2 linked regions of the Phreatobacter oligotrophus genome follow. The protein of the gene in region 2 binds, or shares a complex with, the protein of the main gene of each other region. Links are inferred from orthologs where the notes say so. Each region holds a gene or a part of one and is shown on either strand. Other genes may lie near its edges.

Region 1 (7,542 bases), on a different replicon or contig from region 2:
CGCCCAGACGAGGGCGCGGTTGTGATAGGCCTGCGCGTCCGAGCCGTTGATCTGGATGGCGCGGTTATAGTCGGCCAGCGCCTCGCCCTGCCGGTTCTGGGCGCGGTAGATGTTGCCGCGGCCGACATAGGCCGCCGCGTAGTTCTGGTCGGCAGTGATGGCGCGGTTGTAGTCGGCGAGCGCCTGGTCAAGCCGTCCCATGCGGCGATGGACGAGGGCGCGGTTGGCGAGCGCCTGGGCGTAGTTCGGATCGATCTGGATGGCGCGGGAGAAGTCCGCCAGCGCCTCGGCGTTCCGGCCGGTGCGGGCAAGCACGGTGCCGCGCATGTTGAAGGCCTGGGGGTCGTTCGGATTGCGCTGCACCACCTCACCGAGCGAGGCGAGGTTGGTGGTGGAGCCGATATAGCTGGATTCCGTGTCGTCGCCGCCGGTGGTCGAACCGGGGGAAGTGACGCCGCTGGTGGCGCTGCAGCCGCCGAGGGCGATGACCGCCGCCAGGAGCAGGAGGCGCGGCGCGGTCAGTCCGTCTGTCCGTGCGGCCATGTCCCTCAGCCCCATCTGCCTGCGCCCTGTCATTCGCCGTCAGCCCCCGTGGCCCGGCCTCTTGGATCCGTCATCCCATCCGGCGGGCGACGGTCCGGAAACGAATCGGCCCGCGAGGATCGTGCATCGCGGGCCTGACGAAATTGCGGCGGAAGGAGAAGTCTTGCAGCTCAGCGAGCGCCGGCAGCGGCCCGCGGCTTCACCGGCTTCGCGGGGATCAGACCCTCGCGCTGGGCGCGCTTGCGAGCCAGCTTGCGGGCGCGGCGCACGGCCTCAGCCTTCTCGCGGGCCTTCTTCTCGGACGGCTTCTCGTAGTGGCCGCGCAGCTTCATCTCGCGAAAGATGCCCTCGCGCTGCATCTTCTTCTTCAGCGCCTTGAGCGCCTGGTCAACATTGTTGTCGCGAACGAGAACCTGCACGCCGATGATCCTTCACGTCATCTGTTTCGAGATCGGGCAGGGTTCGCACAGCGGTTAGCCGAGTGGCGAGGATGCCCAAAGAGAGAGTGGCGCGTAGCAGAATCAAGAGGCTTTGTCCATGGCTATGTGGCCTTCGCCACGATTTTTCACGCCATGGTTTGCGTCACGGCGGGTAGGCCGCTATATCGAAGGTGATTTCCCGATCCTTTGATCGATACGAGGCGGTCGCCTCGGCCCCAGCCCTCCGGGCCGGGGCGGGGGAGGGGTCTACCCTTCTCACAGGCCGCCGCGTCGTCGATCCTCTTGTGAAGAGGCCCGCCATGACCCAGCTCCTCATGCCCAAGGCGACCGCCGTCTGGCTGGTCGACAACACTGCTCTGTCCTTCGAACAGATCGCCGCGTTCTGCACGCTGCACCCGCTCGAGGTGAAGGCCATCGCCGATGGCGAGGCGGCCCAGGGCATCAAGGGCGCCGATCCCGTCATCACCGGCCAGCTGACCCGCGAGGAGATCGCCAAGGCCGAGAAGGACCCGGCCTACCGGCTGAAGATCGCCCCGCCCAAGGTGAAGCTGCCCGAGGTGAAGTCGCGCAAGGGGCCGCGCTACACGCCGGTCTCGCGCCGCCAGGACCGTCCGAACGCCATCCTCTGGCTGGTGCGCAACCACCCGGAGCTCAAGGACGCGGCCATCATGCGCCTCGTCGGCACCACCAAGCCGACGATCGCCGCTATCCGCGACCGCACCCACTGGAATTCGCAGACGCTGACGCCGATGGACCCGGTGACCCTCGGCCTGTGCTCGCAGATCGACCTCGACATGGAGGTCAATCGCGCCGCCAAGGAGCGTGGTCCGATCGACACTACGCCGGAGCAGACCCTGCTGCCGGCCGACCAGACCACCTCGGCGCCGGCCAAGTACGATCCCTTCGAGCGCGAGCAGGCGCCGAAGCGCGAGGAGCGCTACGACGCCGAGAAGGTCTTCGCCAACCTCAAGTCGCTGCGGACCGACGACGAGGAGTGAGCGCGCCGCCGCGCTCTTTTCCCTGACGATGCGACGGTGTAACCGGGTTTGCCCGCCGAAAGGTGGGCGAGCCCGATTCGTTTCGCCTCCCGGAGACCGACCATGGCCGACGCTCCCCGCAGCCCCGTTTCGCTCGAAGGGCTGGACCTCGCCGCGCTCGTCGCCAGCCGCGTCTGCCATGACGTGATCTCGCCGGTCGGCGCCATCGTCAACGGGCTGGAGCTGATGGAGGACGGCGCCGACGAGGCGACGACCGAGCTCGCCCTCGACCTGATCCGCAAGAGCGCCAAGACCGCCTCGGCCCGCCTGCAGTTCTGCCGCATCGCCTTCGGCGCGGCGGGCTCGGCCGGCTCCGCCATCGACACCCGCGACGCCCACCAGGTGGCGGCGAACTTCCTGAACGACGACCGCACCACGGTCGACTGGCACATTCCGCCGGCCTTCCTGCCGAAGAACCGGGTGAAGCTGCTGCTGAACCTGATGCTGCTCGCGGCCGGCGCCATTCCGCGCGGCGGCACCATCAAGGTGACGATGACGGGCGAGGGCGACACCGCCGGGTTCGACATCCTCGTCACCGGCCTCAATGCCCGCGTGCCGCCCCATGCGGTCGATCTGCTCGCCGGCATTCCCGGCAACGAGCAGGGCACGATCGACGCCCATGCGATCCAGCCCTACTACGCCGGTCTTCTGGCCCGTGCCGCCGGTATGACGGTGCGGATCGAAAAGATCGAGGACCGCGTCGAAATCAGCGCTGCGTGACCTTACGTCACGTTTTCTGCGACCTGCTTAACTTGCTGTAAATCAACCAAAATTTGATGCCGTTTTTCGGCTGTGAAACGATTTTGCGCTTCAACAAGCCTTAACCCTTTTACCGGACACTCCGGCTCATGTGGCATGCCGTGGAACCGGTATGCCGGTGTGCTGAAAAGGCCGGGCTGGGCGACATGGATGATCTGCTGCGCGAATTCCTGACCGAAACCAACGAGAGCTTGGACGTCGTTGACGTCGAGCTGGTCCGCTTCGAACAGGACCCCAACAACGCCGCGATCCTCGGCAACATCTTCCGCCTCGTCCACACCATCAAGGGCACGTGCGGCTTCCTCGGCCTGCCGCGCCTCGAGGCCCTGGCGCATGCCGCCGAGACCCTGATGGGCAAGTATCGCGACGGCGCGCCGGTCACTGGCGACGGCGTGTCGCTCATCCTCTTCACCATCGACCGCCTGAAGGAGATCCTCGGCGACCTCGAGGCCGCCGGCTCCGAGCCGGAGGGCGACGATGGCGACCTGATCAGCCAGCTCGAGGCGATGTCGATGGCCGCCGATACGGCCCCCGCCGAGGCGGCTGCGCCGAAGGCTGCCGAGCCGCCCAAGGCCGAGCCGAAGCAGGCGACCGGCACCGTTGCCGAGCAGACCCTCGAGCGCGCCCTGCGCCCCGGCGAAGTGTCGCTCGACGAGCTTGAGCGCGCCTTCCGCGAGACCGAGGCCGAGATCACCCCGGCGCTGCCCGAGGTGGCCGCTCCCTCCGTGACCCCGGCCAAGGCCGAGAAGGCCGAGAAGGTCGAGAAGGTGGAGGCCAAGAAGCCGGCCGCCCGCCCCGCCAAGACGGCCGCCGCCGGCGAGGACGATGGCGAGACCGGCGTGAAGGGCCAGCAGACCCTGCGCGTCAATGTCGACACGCTCGAGCAGCTGATGACCATGGTCTCCGAGCTGGTGCTGACCCGCAACCAGCTCCTCGAGATCGTCCGCCGCCACGAGGATTCCGAATTCAAGGTGCCGCTGCAGCGCCTCTCCAACGTCACGGCCGAGCTGCAGGACGGCGTGATGAAGACCCGCATGCAGCCGATCGGCAATGCCTGGCAGAAGCTGCCGCGCATCGTTCGCGACCTCGGCAACGAACTCGGCAAGCAGATCGAGCTCGAGATGCACGGCGCCGAGACCGAACTCGACCGCCAGGTCCTCGATCTCATCAAGGATCCGCTGACCCACATGGTCCGCAATTCCGCCGACCACGGCCTGGAGTCGCCGGAGCAGCGCCGCCTCGCCGGCAAGCCGGAGAAGGGCACGATCAAGCTGTCCGCCTATCATGAGGGCGGCCATATCGTGATCGCCATCTCCGATGACGGCCGCGGCCTCAACACCGACCGCATCAAGAAGAAGATTCTCGAGCAGGGCCTCGCCAGCGAGGCCGAGATCGAGAAGATGACGGAAGCGCAGATCCACAAGCACATCTTCGCGCCGGGCTTCTCGACCGCTGCCGCCGTCACCTCGGTCTCCGGCCGCGGCGTCGGCATGGACGTGGTGCGCACCAACATCGACCAGATCGGCGGCACGATCGACCTGAAGTCGGTGCAGGGCGAGGGCGCCACCGTCACCATCAAGATCCCGCTGACGCTCGCCATCGTCTCGGCGCTGATCGTCGAGAGCGCCGGCGACCGCTTCGCCATCCCGCAGCTCTCGGTCATCGAGCTCGTCCGGGCCCAGCAGAATTCCGAGCACCGCATCGAGCGGATCAAGGACACCCCGGTCCTGCGCCTGCGCAACAAGCTGCTGCCGCTCGTCCACCTGCGCCAGCTGCTCGGCATTGCCGGCGGCGAGCCGCTGGATGAGACCAACGGCTTCATCGTGGTCACCCAGGTCGGCAGCCAGACCTTCGGCATCGTCGTCGACCAGGTCTTCCACACCGAGGAAATCGTCGTGAAGCCGATGTCCTCGAAGCTGCGTCACATCACCATGTTCTCGGGGACCACGATCCTCGGCGACGGTTCGGTGATCATGATCATCGACCCGAACGGCATCGCCTCCGCCATCGGCACGGACGTCTCCGCCCAGGCCGCGGAGACCGAGGCCAATGCCAGCCGCGGCAACGAGCGCCAGCTCATCTCGATGCTGGTCTTCCGCGCCGGCTCGCGCGAGCAGAAGGCCGTGCCGCTCTCCCTCGTCACCCGCCTCGAGGAGGTCGCGGTGGACAAGATCGAGCAGGCCCATGGCCGCCACCTCGTCCAGTACCGCGGCGCCCTCATGCCGCTGGTGCCCGTCTCGGGCGTGATGCAGCTGAAGAGCGAGGGCAGCCAGCCGCTGCTGGTCTTCTCCGATGCCGGCCGCTCCATGGGCCTGGTGGTCGACGAGATCGTCGACATCGTCGAGGACGCGCTGAACATCGAGGTCTCGGCCGACGTTCCCGGCATGCTCGGCTCGGCCGTCATCAAGGGCCAGGCCACCGAGATCCTCGACATCGGCCACTACCTGCCGCTGGCTTTCGAGGACTGGTTCAAGCGCAAGGAAATGCGCATCGAGGCGCTGACCCGCAAGCTGCTCTTCATCGACGACTCGCCGTTCTTCCGGAACATGCTGACGCCGGTGCTCAAGGCCGCGGGCTACGAGGTGGTCACCGCCTCCGCCGGCTCTGAGGCCCTCGAGATCCTCAAGGCCGGCGACAACAAGTTCGACGTCGTCGTCTCGGACATCGAGATGCCGGAGATGAACGGCTTCGAGTTCGCCGAGGCGCTGCGCGCCGACAAGCGGTTCGCCTCCACCCCGGTGATCGCCCTGTCGTCGCTGACCAACCCGGCCGCCATCGAGCGCGCCCGCGTTGCCGGCTTCCACGACTATGTCGCCAAGTTCGACCGTCAGGGCCTCATCGCCGCCTTGAAGGAAACCGCCAACGAATTCGCCCAGGCGGCGTAAGCGTACATGCGCGAGGATCACTCCATGCAGCAGACCACCAGCGACGACGTGACCGAGTACGTGACGGTCCTCATCGGCGGCCAGCTCTTCGGCCTGCCCATCTCGCGCGTGCAGGACGTGTTCATGCCGGACCGGCTGACGCGCGTGCCGCTCGCCCATCCCGACATTGCCGGCGTGCTGAACCTGCGCGGCCGCATCGTCACCGCCATCGACATGCGGGTGCGCCTCGGCCTCGGCCGCGAGAAGGACGCCAAGCCCGCCATGGCGGTCGGCATCGAGTCGCGCGGCGAGAGCTACGGCCTGCTGATCGACTCGGTCGGCGAGGTTCTGAAGCTCGCCAATGACAGCTTCGAGCAGAACCCCATCAATCTCGATCCCCGCTGGTCCCGTGTCTCGGCCGGCGTGCATCGCCTGGACGGCCAGCTCATGGTCATCCTCGACGTCGATTCCGTGCTCGCCATGGGTGGCGAGCAGATGGCCGCATAAGTTCAAGTAACGCGTAGGACTGAAGGCGATGAAAACCTGTCTGGTGGTCGACGACAGCTCGGTGATCCGCAAGGTCGCCCGGCGCATCCTGGAAGGCCTCGGCTTCCAGATCGAAGAGGCGGAGGACGGGCAGAAGGCGCTCGAGTTCTGCTACGAGACCATGCCGACGGCCATCCTGCTGGACTGGAACATGCCGGTCATGGACGGCTACGAGTTCCTCCGCGAGCTGCGAAAGCTGCCCGGTGGCCAGGCTCCCAAGGTGGTCTTCTGCACCACCGAGAATGACGTGGCGCACATCGCCCGCGCCATGCATGCCGGTGCGAACGAATACATCATGAAGCCCTTCGACAAGGACATCGTCGAAGCGAAGTTCGCCGAAGTCGGCCTGATCTGATCCGCCGCGGCAGGAGCCGCCCCGTCACGCGTTTGTTCCGAGTATCGGCGTCATGAGTCTCGCGTCCTTCAAGGCGGCTTCGTCCAGCCCGCCCCCCAGTCCCATCGACCCGATCAAGGTCATGGTCGTCGACAACGCCGTTGTCGTGCGCGGTCTGGTGGGCCGCTGGATCTCCGAAGAAACCGACATGAAGCTGGTGGCGTCCCACCGCTCCGGTCGCGAGGCCGTCGCCGATATCGCCAAGGTCAATCCCGACGTCGTCATCCTCGACATCGAGATGCCGGACATGGACGGCATCACCGCGCTGCCGCTGATCATCCAGGCCAAGCGCGACGTCATGGTGCTGATGGCCTCGACGCTGACGCGCCGCAACGCCGAGATCTCGCTGAAGTGCCTGTCGCTCGGCGCAGCCGACTATGTGCCGAAGCCGGAGACCAATGCCGGCGTCACCACCTCGCCGGCCTTCAAGCGCGAGATCCTCGACAAGGTCCGTGCGCTCGGCCGCCGCCGCAAGATCTCCGGTCGCGCCTTCCGCGCTGCCAGCCCCGCCGGTAGCCCGGCTGCTGCCGCCGCGCCGCGCGTGTCCTCGCCCTCCATCGCCCCGCAGTCCGTCGGTTTCAACGACAGCGGCTTCAAGCTGCGGGCCATGGGCACGACCATTCCGAAGGTGCTGCTGATCGGCTCCTCCACCGGTGGCCCGCAGGCGCTGACGACGGTGCTGAAGGCCCTCGGCTCCTTCATCGACCGGGTGCCGGTGCTGATCACCCAGCACATGCCGCCGACCTTCACCACGATCCTCGCCGAACATGCCGCCAAGGCCTCGGGCCGCCCGGCGGCCGAGGGCCGCGACGGCGAGCCGATCCAGGCGGGCCGCATCTATGTCGCCCCCGGCGGCAAGCACATGGTGGTGCGCAAGACCGGCGGCACCAACGTCATCCATCTGGAGGACGGCCCGCCGATCAACTTCTGCAAGCCGGCCGTCGACCCTCTGTTCACCT
Region 2 (7,215 bases):
CGCCCCGGAGCTGGCGAAGCGCTTCACCCTCGTGCTGCCTGACCTGCCGGGCTATGGCTGGTCGGCCGCGCCCCGCGGCGACCGCAACCATTTCCCCTATGCCAAGCGCGACATGGCGAAGGCGCTGATCGAGGTGATGGAGCGGCTCGGCCATGCGCGGTTCATGGTCTGTGGCCACGACCGTGGCGCGCGGGTCACCTATCGGATGGCGCTCGACCATCCCGGCCGCATGGAAAGGCTCGCCCTCATCGATATCGTGCCGACCATCGTCATGTGGGAGCGCATCCGCGCTGCGCCGTCGCCGAAGACCGAGCACTGGATCTTCCTGTCCGGGCCCCAGGGCCAGCCGGAAGCCGAGATCGGCCGCAACCCCACGGCCTATCTCGAGGAGAAGCTGTCGCTCTGGACCAAGAGCGGCACGCTCGACGCTTATGACAATCGCGCGCTGCAGCACTATCGCGACTTCTTCAACGACCCCTCGCGCATCCATGCCTGCTGCGAGGACTATCGCGCCGGCGCCACCGTGGACCTCGCCGCCGACGAGGCGGACAAGGCGGCGGGCCGTACCATCGGTACGCCGGTTCATGTGGTCTGGGGCGATGCCGGCATTCCCTCGGCAGGCTCCAGCCCGCTCGATGCCTGGCGCCTCTTCGCGCCGAAGGCGACCGGCGAGGCCGTGGATAGCGGCCATTTCGTCCCCGAGGAGAACCCGGCAGGGTGCCTTGCGGCGCTCCTGCCCTTCCTCACGGCGCCGGCGCTGCGCTGACCGCGCAGCACCGCCGCTTGACCCGCGCCGCCCCGCCCCTTAACCGGCGGGCATGAACGCCAACGCCCCTGCCGCCCTGCCGCCGGTCATCGACGGACTCTCCGCCATCGCCGGGGACTATGACCTCGTCTTCTCCGATGTCTGGGGCGTGCTGCACAACGGCATGAGGGCGCATCCCGGCGCCTGCGACGCGCTGGTGCGCATCCGCCAACGGGGCGTGCCGGTGATCCTCATCACCAACGCCCCGCGCCAGGCGCCGGTTGTGGTCGGCCAGCTCGACCGGCTGGGCGTGCCGCGGGCGGCCTATGACGCCATCGTCACGTCAGGCGACGTATCGCGCACCTACATGCGTACGCGCCCGGGCGAGCCGGTCCACCATGTGGGCCCGCAGCGCGATCTCGTGGTCTTCGAGGGCATCGACACCCGCCTCGTCCCCATCGAGGAGGCGGCCTATGTGGTCTGCACCGGCCTCGTTGACGATCGCACGGAGACGCCGGACGACTACCAGGAGCGGCTCGAGCGCATGAAGGCGCGCGACCTGTTCTTCCTGTGCGGCAATCCCGACAAGGTGGTGGAGGTCGGCCACGACCTCATCTTCTGCGCCGGCGCCATCGGCGACCGCTACCAGTCCATGGGCGGTGACGTGCTCTATGCCGGTAAGCCCTACGAACCGGCCTACGAGGCCTGCTGGGATTATGCCGAGCGCATCCTCGGCAAGCGGCCGGATCCCTCGCGGGTCCTGTGCATCGGCGATGCCATGCGCACCGACGTCGCCGGGGCCGTGCGCATGGGCTACGACTGCCTGTTCCTGGCAGAGGGCATCCACGCGGAAGTGCTGTTGGGATCAGATGGCCTGAAGCGCGACGGCCTCGCCGCACTCATCGGCGAGACCGGCCAGCATCCGCGGCACGTGATGCGCAAACTGGTCTGGTGAGCGAAAGGCCCGGCTCAGCGCGCCGGGCGGAACGTCACTTCGCGAGAGCCTCGCCCTTGGCCTTCTTCTCGGGCTTGGCGAACAGCGCATCGACGTCGTTCTGATCGACACCCTCACCGTCGAGCTGCGGCCCGTGGAGGATGTTCTTGATCTTGCGCTCCTCGCGGCGGCGCTCGTCCTCGGAGAGGTAGCCGTCGGCATCGGCCGCGTTGATCGCGTCGGCGAAGCGGGTGACGCGCATCTCGATATGCTTGAGCGTATCGATGACCTTGGCGACGCGCTGGCCGGTGATGTCCTGGAAGGAGCAGGCCTCGAAGATGAGCATCATACGCTCGTCGACCATGGCCTTGTAGGCGACGGGATCGGAAGCGTCCGCCGCCATGAGCTCCTCGGCGGCGCCCATGATGGTGTCGGTGGCCTTCTCGGTCGCCTTGACGATGGCGTCGAGCTCCATGCCGGCGGCCGGGATGCGGCTGTGCTTGAGATCGTTCGGCTGCAGGCGGCCGACCTCGACCTTCATGTTGGTGATGAAGGAGGCGATGTCCGAGAGCTCGCGGTACACCGACATGTCGATCGAGCGGAAGAAGCTCGACAGCGACTCGACGGTCACTTCGGCGAGGGCGACCACGTCGCCCAGCGACACGTCGCCGTTCCCCTTCGTCCGGATGAACTGGACGATGCGATCGAGGTGATCGGTGGAAACTTTCTTCATGATCGCCTGTCCTCGCGGTGGTCGGCTCGTTGCGGCGTCACGCCGGCTGGGTGCCGACTGCCGCAAGGGCAGTCGACGGGGCGTAGGCCGGCGATAGGCCGTTCTCAGTCGGCGAAGACCGCGTCGATCTTGGCCTTCAGCGTCTGGGCGTTGAAAGGCTTCACGATGTAGTTGTTCACGCCGGCCTTCTTCGCCGCGATGACGTTCTCCGTCTTCGACTCGGCGGTGACCATGATGAAGGGCGTGCGGGACAGGGAACCGTCGGCGCGAACCTCCTTCAGGAGCTCGTAGCCGGTCATCGGCTCCATGTTCCAGTCTGAGATCACGAGGCCGTACTTCTTCTCCTTCATCTTGGCGAGCGCGGCCGAACCGTCCGACGCATCGTCGATGTCGTCGAAGCCAAGCTGGTTCAGGAGGTTACGGATGATGCGGATCATCGTGTTGTAATCATCGACCACGAGGATCGGCATCGAGAGGTCAACAGCCATCACACTGCTCCAAACGCCGGCGCTGCTTCAGCGCACCGCTGGGAAGGTTTCATTGAACCGCACGCTAGGCGGCGTTCGGTACGAAAATGCCTTTCAGCCTTGAAGAAGCGGTTAACGTGGCGTCTGGCCGACCCCGAAAATACGGCCATATTGCCGCGGATCGGGTCCGATCATCCGCAGGGTTACAAATTGGTTTGTGCCGCGCGGAGGTCTAGAAGGTCCCGAGGAGGCCTTCCATGACCTATTACCAGGAGCAGTCGCCGGTCTCGACCGGACTGAAAGGGCGCTGCCCGCGCTGCGGGGAGGGCCATCTGTTCGACGGGTTCCTGTCGGTGAAGCCGAAATGCAGCGCCTGCGGCCTCGATTTCGCCTTCGCCGACAGCGGCGATGGCCCGGCCGTCTTCGTCATCCTGCTCGCCGGCTTCCTCATTTGCGGCGCGGCCCTGGTGGTGGAGGTGAAGTACACGCCGCCCTTCTGGGTCCATGCGCTGATCTTCGGGCCGATGGTGCTGATCGTCTGCCTCGGCCTCCTGCGGCCGATGAAGGGGCTGATGATCGCCCTCCAGTATCGCAACAATGCGCGCGAGGGCCGGCTCGACAGCAGGGATGCCTGACCCTATCTGACCGGCATGACAGCATCCGATCTGCCCGCATCCGACCGCCCGCGCGCCGCACGGCTGAAGAGCCTCGTGGTGCCGGGGCTCGCCGCGCTCGCGGCACTGGCGATCCTGCTGACGCTCGGAACCTGGCAGCTGAACCGCCTTGCCTGGAAGACCGGGCTCATCGCGCAGGTGGAGGAGCGCAGCCGCGCAGCGCCCGTGCCCCTGCCTCCACGTGCCACCTGGGCGGCCATGAGCGCCGAGCGCGACGAATATCGGCGCGTTTCAGTGTCAGGCCGCTTTCGCCACGAGGCGGAGGCCTATCTCTTCCATGTCGCCGGTGACAGCCGCCAGGCGGATCGCAACCGGCCATCCGGACAGGGCTATTTCGTGCTGACGCCCCTGGTCCTCGCCGACGGGTCCAGCGTCATCGTCAACCGCGGCTTCGTGCCGACGGATCGCCGCGATCCCGCCTCCCGCCGCGAGGGACTTGCCGAGGGGCCGGTGACCGTCACCGGCCTCGTGCGCTTCCCCGAGGCGCGCGGCACCTTCGCGGCCGTGGACGACACGGCGCGGCGGATCTTCTACACCCGCGATCTGGCCGCCATCGCCCGCGCGCAGGGGCTTGAGGCCACGGCCACCGCTCCCTTCTCCGTCGATGCCGACGCCACGCCGGTCGCCGGGGGCTGGCCGGTCGGCGGCGAGACGCGGCTGAGCTTCACCAACCGCCATCTCGAATATGCGGTGACGTGGTACGGGCTCGCCCTGACGCTGGTCGGCGTCTTCGGCGTCTTCGCCCGCCAGCGGCTCAAGGGGCGCTGACTTTACGCCGCCTTTGCGGTTCCCGGCCTGATCGATATGGCGCCTTGGCGGCCGGCGCGGCGATGGTCCCGGCGGTCCCCACAAGGAGGGCGCCGCCATGATCCCCATCGCACGTCACCGCATCGTTCTCAGGGCCATGAGGCCCGTCATCCGCTCCCGCAATCAGCCGGCGCCGATCAGCGCCTGGCGTGAGGTCGGCCACCGCCTGCTCGTCGCCACCGGCCTCGCGCTGCTCGTCGTCACGGTCCTAGCGGCGCGCGTCGCCTTGACCTGGCAGGGCTGACCGCCATGCCCCATCGCCTCAGCCCCGGCGCCAAGATCTTCATCGTCTGTCCGTCCGAGGATGGTCTGTGGATCGCGCGGGAAACCCACGGCCTTGCGGAAGGCCTCTTCCTGCAGCGCCGCGATGCCGTCCGCTTCGCCATGAGCGAGGGCGGGACGGAAAACATGGTCTGCCTCAGCGACACTGCGGCCTGCCCGTCCTGGCGCGGCCGCGGCCAGCGATGACGGGCAGCCGGCCCGATCACAAGCCACCGGCCTCCACCGCATCGGCCCGCTGCCATACGGCCAAACGCCAGACCGCCGAGCTTGCCGCGTTGTTCCAGGCCTATGTCGAGGCGCTGCATCCGCTCGTCTCGGACATGGTGCGGGCAGGCCTGTCCCCTGATGAGACCGCGGCGGCGCTGAACCGCCGCGGCATCCCGTGCTGGGGCCGTGACCGCTGGACGCCGTCCCTGGTGAGGACCGTGCTGCGGCAGCGCCCCTGATGCGAGCCGCGGCTCACATCCCCTCGGGCTTGCCGACCACCACCACCAGCATCCGCGGATCGGCGAACAGGCGCCTCGCCACCCTCTTCACATCGTCGAGGCTCACCGCCTCGATCAGCGCATTGCGCTGGTCGAGATAGTCGATGCCGAGCCCGTCGAGCTGGATACGGATGAGGTTCGAGGCGATCTGGATGGACGTCTCGAAGCGCAGGGCCCAGGAGCCGATGAGGTAGCGCTTGGCCTGTTCCAGCTCGATGGCCGTCGGACCGTCCGCCCCCATGCGCTTCAGCTCGGCGGTGATGACGGCGAGGCTCTCGGCCGCGCGGTCGTTGCGCGTCGAGGTCCCGCCGGTGACCATCCCGGCCGCGTCCAGGGCGGCGATGCCGGAGGAAACGGAATAGGCGAGGCCCCGCTTCTCGCGGACCTCCTGATAGAGCCGCGAGGAGAAGCCGCCGCCGCCGAGGATATGGTTCAGCACGAAGGCCGGGATGAAGTCCGGGTCCTCGCGGGTGACGCCGGGCAGGCCGAAGGAGATGGTCGCCTGCGGCACGTCGAGCGGCACGACCCGACGCTCGCCGAGGCCCGCCATGGTGACGGCCGGGACCGGCGCGAGTCGCGCCTTCGCCGGCAGGGCGCCGAAGATCTCGTCGAGCAGCGGCCCGAGCTCTTCCGCCGTGATGTCGCCGACGACCGCGACCTTCAGGTGCTCGCGGGCCAGCAGCCGGGCATGGACATCGCGCAGGTCCTCGACCGTGATGGCCTCGACGCTCTCGACCGTGCCGGCGGAGCGGCGGCCATAGGGATGGCCGGGAAAGGCAGTGGACCAGAACATGTCGCTGGCGATCGTGCCGGGCGTCGTCGAGCCGCGGCGGATGGAGGCGAGCACGGCTTGGCGGATGCGCTCCAGCGGGGCGGCGTCAAAGCGCGGCGCGGTGAGGGCCATCCGGAGGAGGTTCGCGGCCTCGGCGCGATTGTCGGTCAGCGTCCGCATCGAGCCGGAGAAGGTGTCGCGGCTCGCCGCGAAGCTGATCTCGATGGCGCGGTCCTGGAGCCGGGCGCTGAAGGTCTCGGAATCGAGGTCGCCGGCGCCCTCGTCCATCATGGCGGCGACCATGTTGGCGGTGCCCTCGCGGCCGGCGGGGTCCTGGGACGTGCCGCCCTTCATCGCAAAGGACAGCGCGAGCACGGGAAGATGCGTCTGGCGGACGAGCCAGGCCTCAATGCCGCTGGGCGAGGTCACCCGCTGGACGCGGCTGCCCTGGTCACCTCCTCCCTGCGGCTGGGCCTGGGCGGAGGGTGTGGGCGAGAGCGAGGCGAGCATGGCAAGGGTTCCGGCGGCGAGCCAGGCGAGGGCGGGCCGCATCAGCTGCGCTCCGCCCGGATGAGTTCGGCACTGACGGCGCGGCTGAAATCGAAGGCGCGCGGCGCGAGGTCATTGACCTGCCGGCGATCGACGGCGCGCACCCGCTCGACCCATTGCTGGAGGTCGGCGAGCGTCCCGCCGCAGGACAGGGCCGCGCCATACATGCGCGCCATGGAGGCCTGGCTGTCCTGGGAATAGATGGTGTCGGCGATGAGGCGGGTGCGGGCGCGCTCCAGCTCCTCGTCGGTGACGCCCTCGGCGGCGATGCGGGCGGCCACCTCGAGCAGCCCGGTCTCCAGCGCATCGAGCGCCACGCCGGGACGCGGCGAGGCATGGATGCCGAAGCGGCCGTCCCCCAGCGCCGTGCCGGCATACCAGCAGCCGGCGCTGACCGCGAGGCCGCGGTCGCTGACGAGGGTCTTGTAGAGCCGCCCGTTGGGCGAGGCGCCGACCACCTGCGACAGCAGTTCGAAGGCCTCGGCCTCCCCGGGCTTGGCCGTCGTGTAGGACGGGACCACCTGGCTGAGGCTGAGGCTCGGCTGGCGCACCCGGGGATCGGCGAGGCGCACGGTTTCGCGGGCGTCGCGGATGGCGGCCGGCGGGCGGCTGCGCGGGCGGATGGCGGGGTTGGCGTCGGCCTTGCCGTAGGTTTCCTCGGCGAGGCGGAAGACGGTCTCCGGAGTCACGTCGCCGGCGATGACGAGGATGGCGTTGTTCGGCGCGTAATGGCGCCGGTAGAACGCCATGGCGTCGTCGAGGTTGAG

The links.
Region 1: the proteins of C8P69_RS06635 (region 2) and C8P69_RS15395 are in contact, whole or in part, in a solved structure (PDB 1A0O), measured with the Escherichia coli proteins. The link is inferred for Phreatobacter oligotrophus from one-to-one orthologs.

The regions. Positions count from the first base shown.
Region 1 is NZ_PZZL01000006.1:195,172-202,713, reverse strand. The notes cover bases 2,595-5,864. They hold C8P69_RS15395 (hybrid sensor histidine kinase/response regulator), read left to right. Parts: upstream 2,595-2,925; coding sequence 2,926-5,664; downstream 5,665-5,864. Other genes in these bases: C8P69_RS15390 (chemotaxis protein CheW), read left to right, coding at 5,689-5,864; chpT (histidine phosphotransferase ChpT), read left to right, coding at 2,595-2,740. Outside these bases: C8P69_RS15415 (tetratricopeptide repeat protein), read right to left, coding at 1-543; rpsU (30S ribosomal protein S21), read right to left, coding at 714-962; C8P69_RS15405 (DUF1013 domain-containing protein), read left to right, coding at 1,283-1,981; more of chpT, read left to right, coding at 2,084-2,594; more of C8P69_RS15390, read left to right, coding at 5,865-6,150; C8P69_RS15385 (response regulator), read left to right, coding at 6,179-6,544; C8P69_RS15380 (protein-glutamate methylesterase/protein-glutamine glutaminase), read left to right, coding at 6,597-7,542. UniProt on the Escherichia coli protein: Involved in the transmission of sensory signals from the chemoreceptors to the flagellar motors. CheA is autophosphorylated; it can transfer its phosphate group to either CheB or CheY.
Region 2 is NZ_PZZL01000002.1:557,004-564,218, forward strand. Bases 1,209-4,151 are described here. They hold C8P69_RS06635 (response regulator), read right to left. Parts: upstream 2,901-4,151; coding sequence 2,517-2,900; downstream 1,209-2,516. Other genes in these bases: C8P69_RS06625 (TIGR01459 family HAD-type hydrolase), read left to right, coding at 1,209-1,700; C8P69_RS06630 (protein phosphatase CheZ), read right to left, coding at 1,735-2,412; C8P69_RS06640 (DUF983 domain-containing protein), read left to right, coding at 3,137-3,514; C8P69_RS06645 (SURF1 family protein), read left to right, coding at 3,530-4,151. In the rest of the region: C8P69_RS06620 (alpha/beta fold hydrolase), read left to right, coding at 1-766; more of C8P69_RS06625, read left to right, coding at 819-1,208; more of C8P69_RS06645, read left to right, coding at 4,152-4,321; C8P69_RS06650 (hypothetical protein), read left to right, coding at 4,419-4,604; C8P69_RS06655 (hypothetical protein), read left to right, coding at 4,610-4,828; C8P69_RS23460 (hypothetical protein), read left to right, coding at 4,825-5,088; C8P69_RS06660 (M16 family metallopeptidase), read right to left, coding at 5,102-6,451; C8P69_RS06665 (M16 family metallopeptidase), read right to left, coding at 6,451-7,215. UniProt on the Escherichia coli protein: Involved in the transmission of sensory signals from the chemoreceptors to the flagellar motors.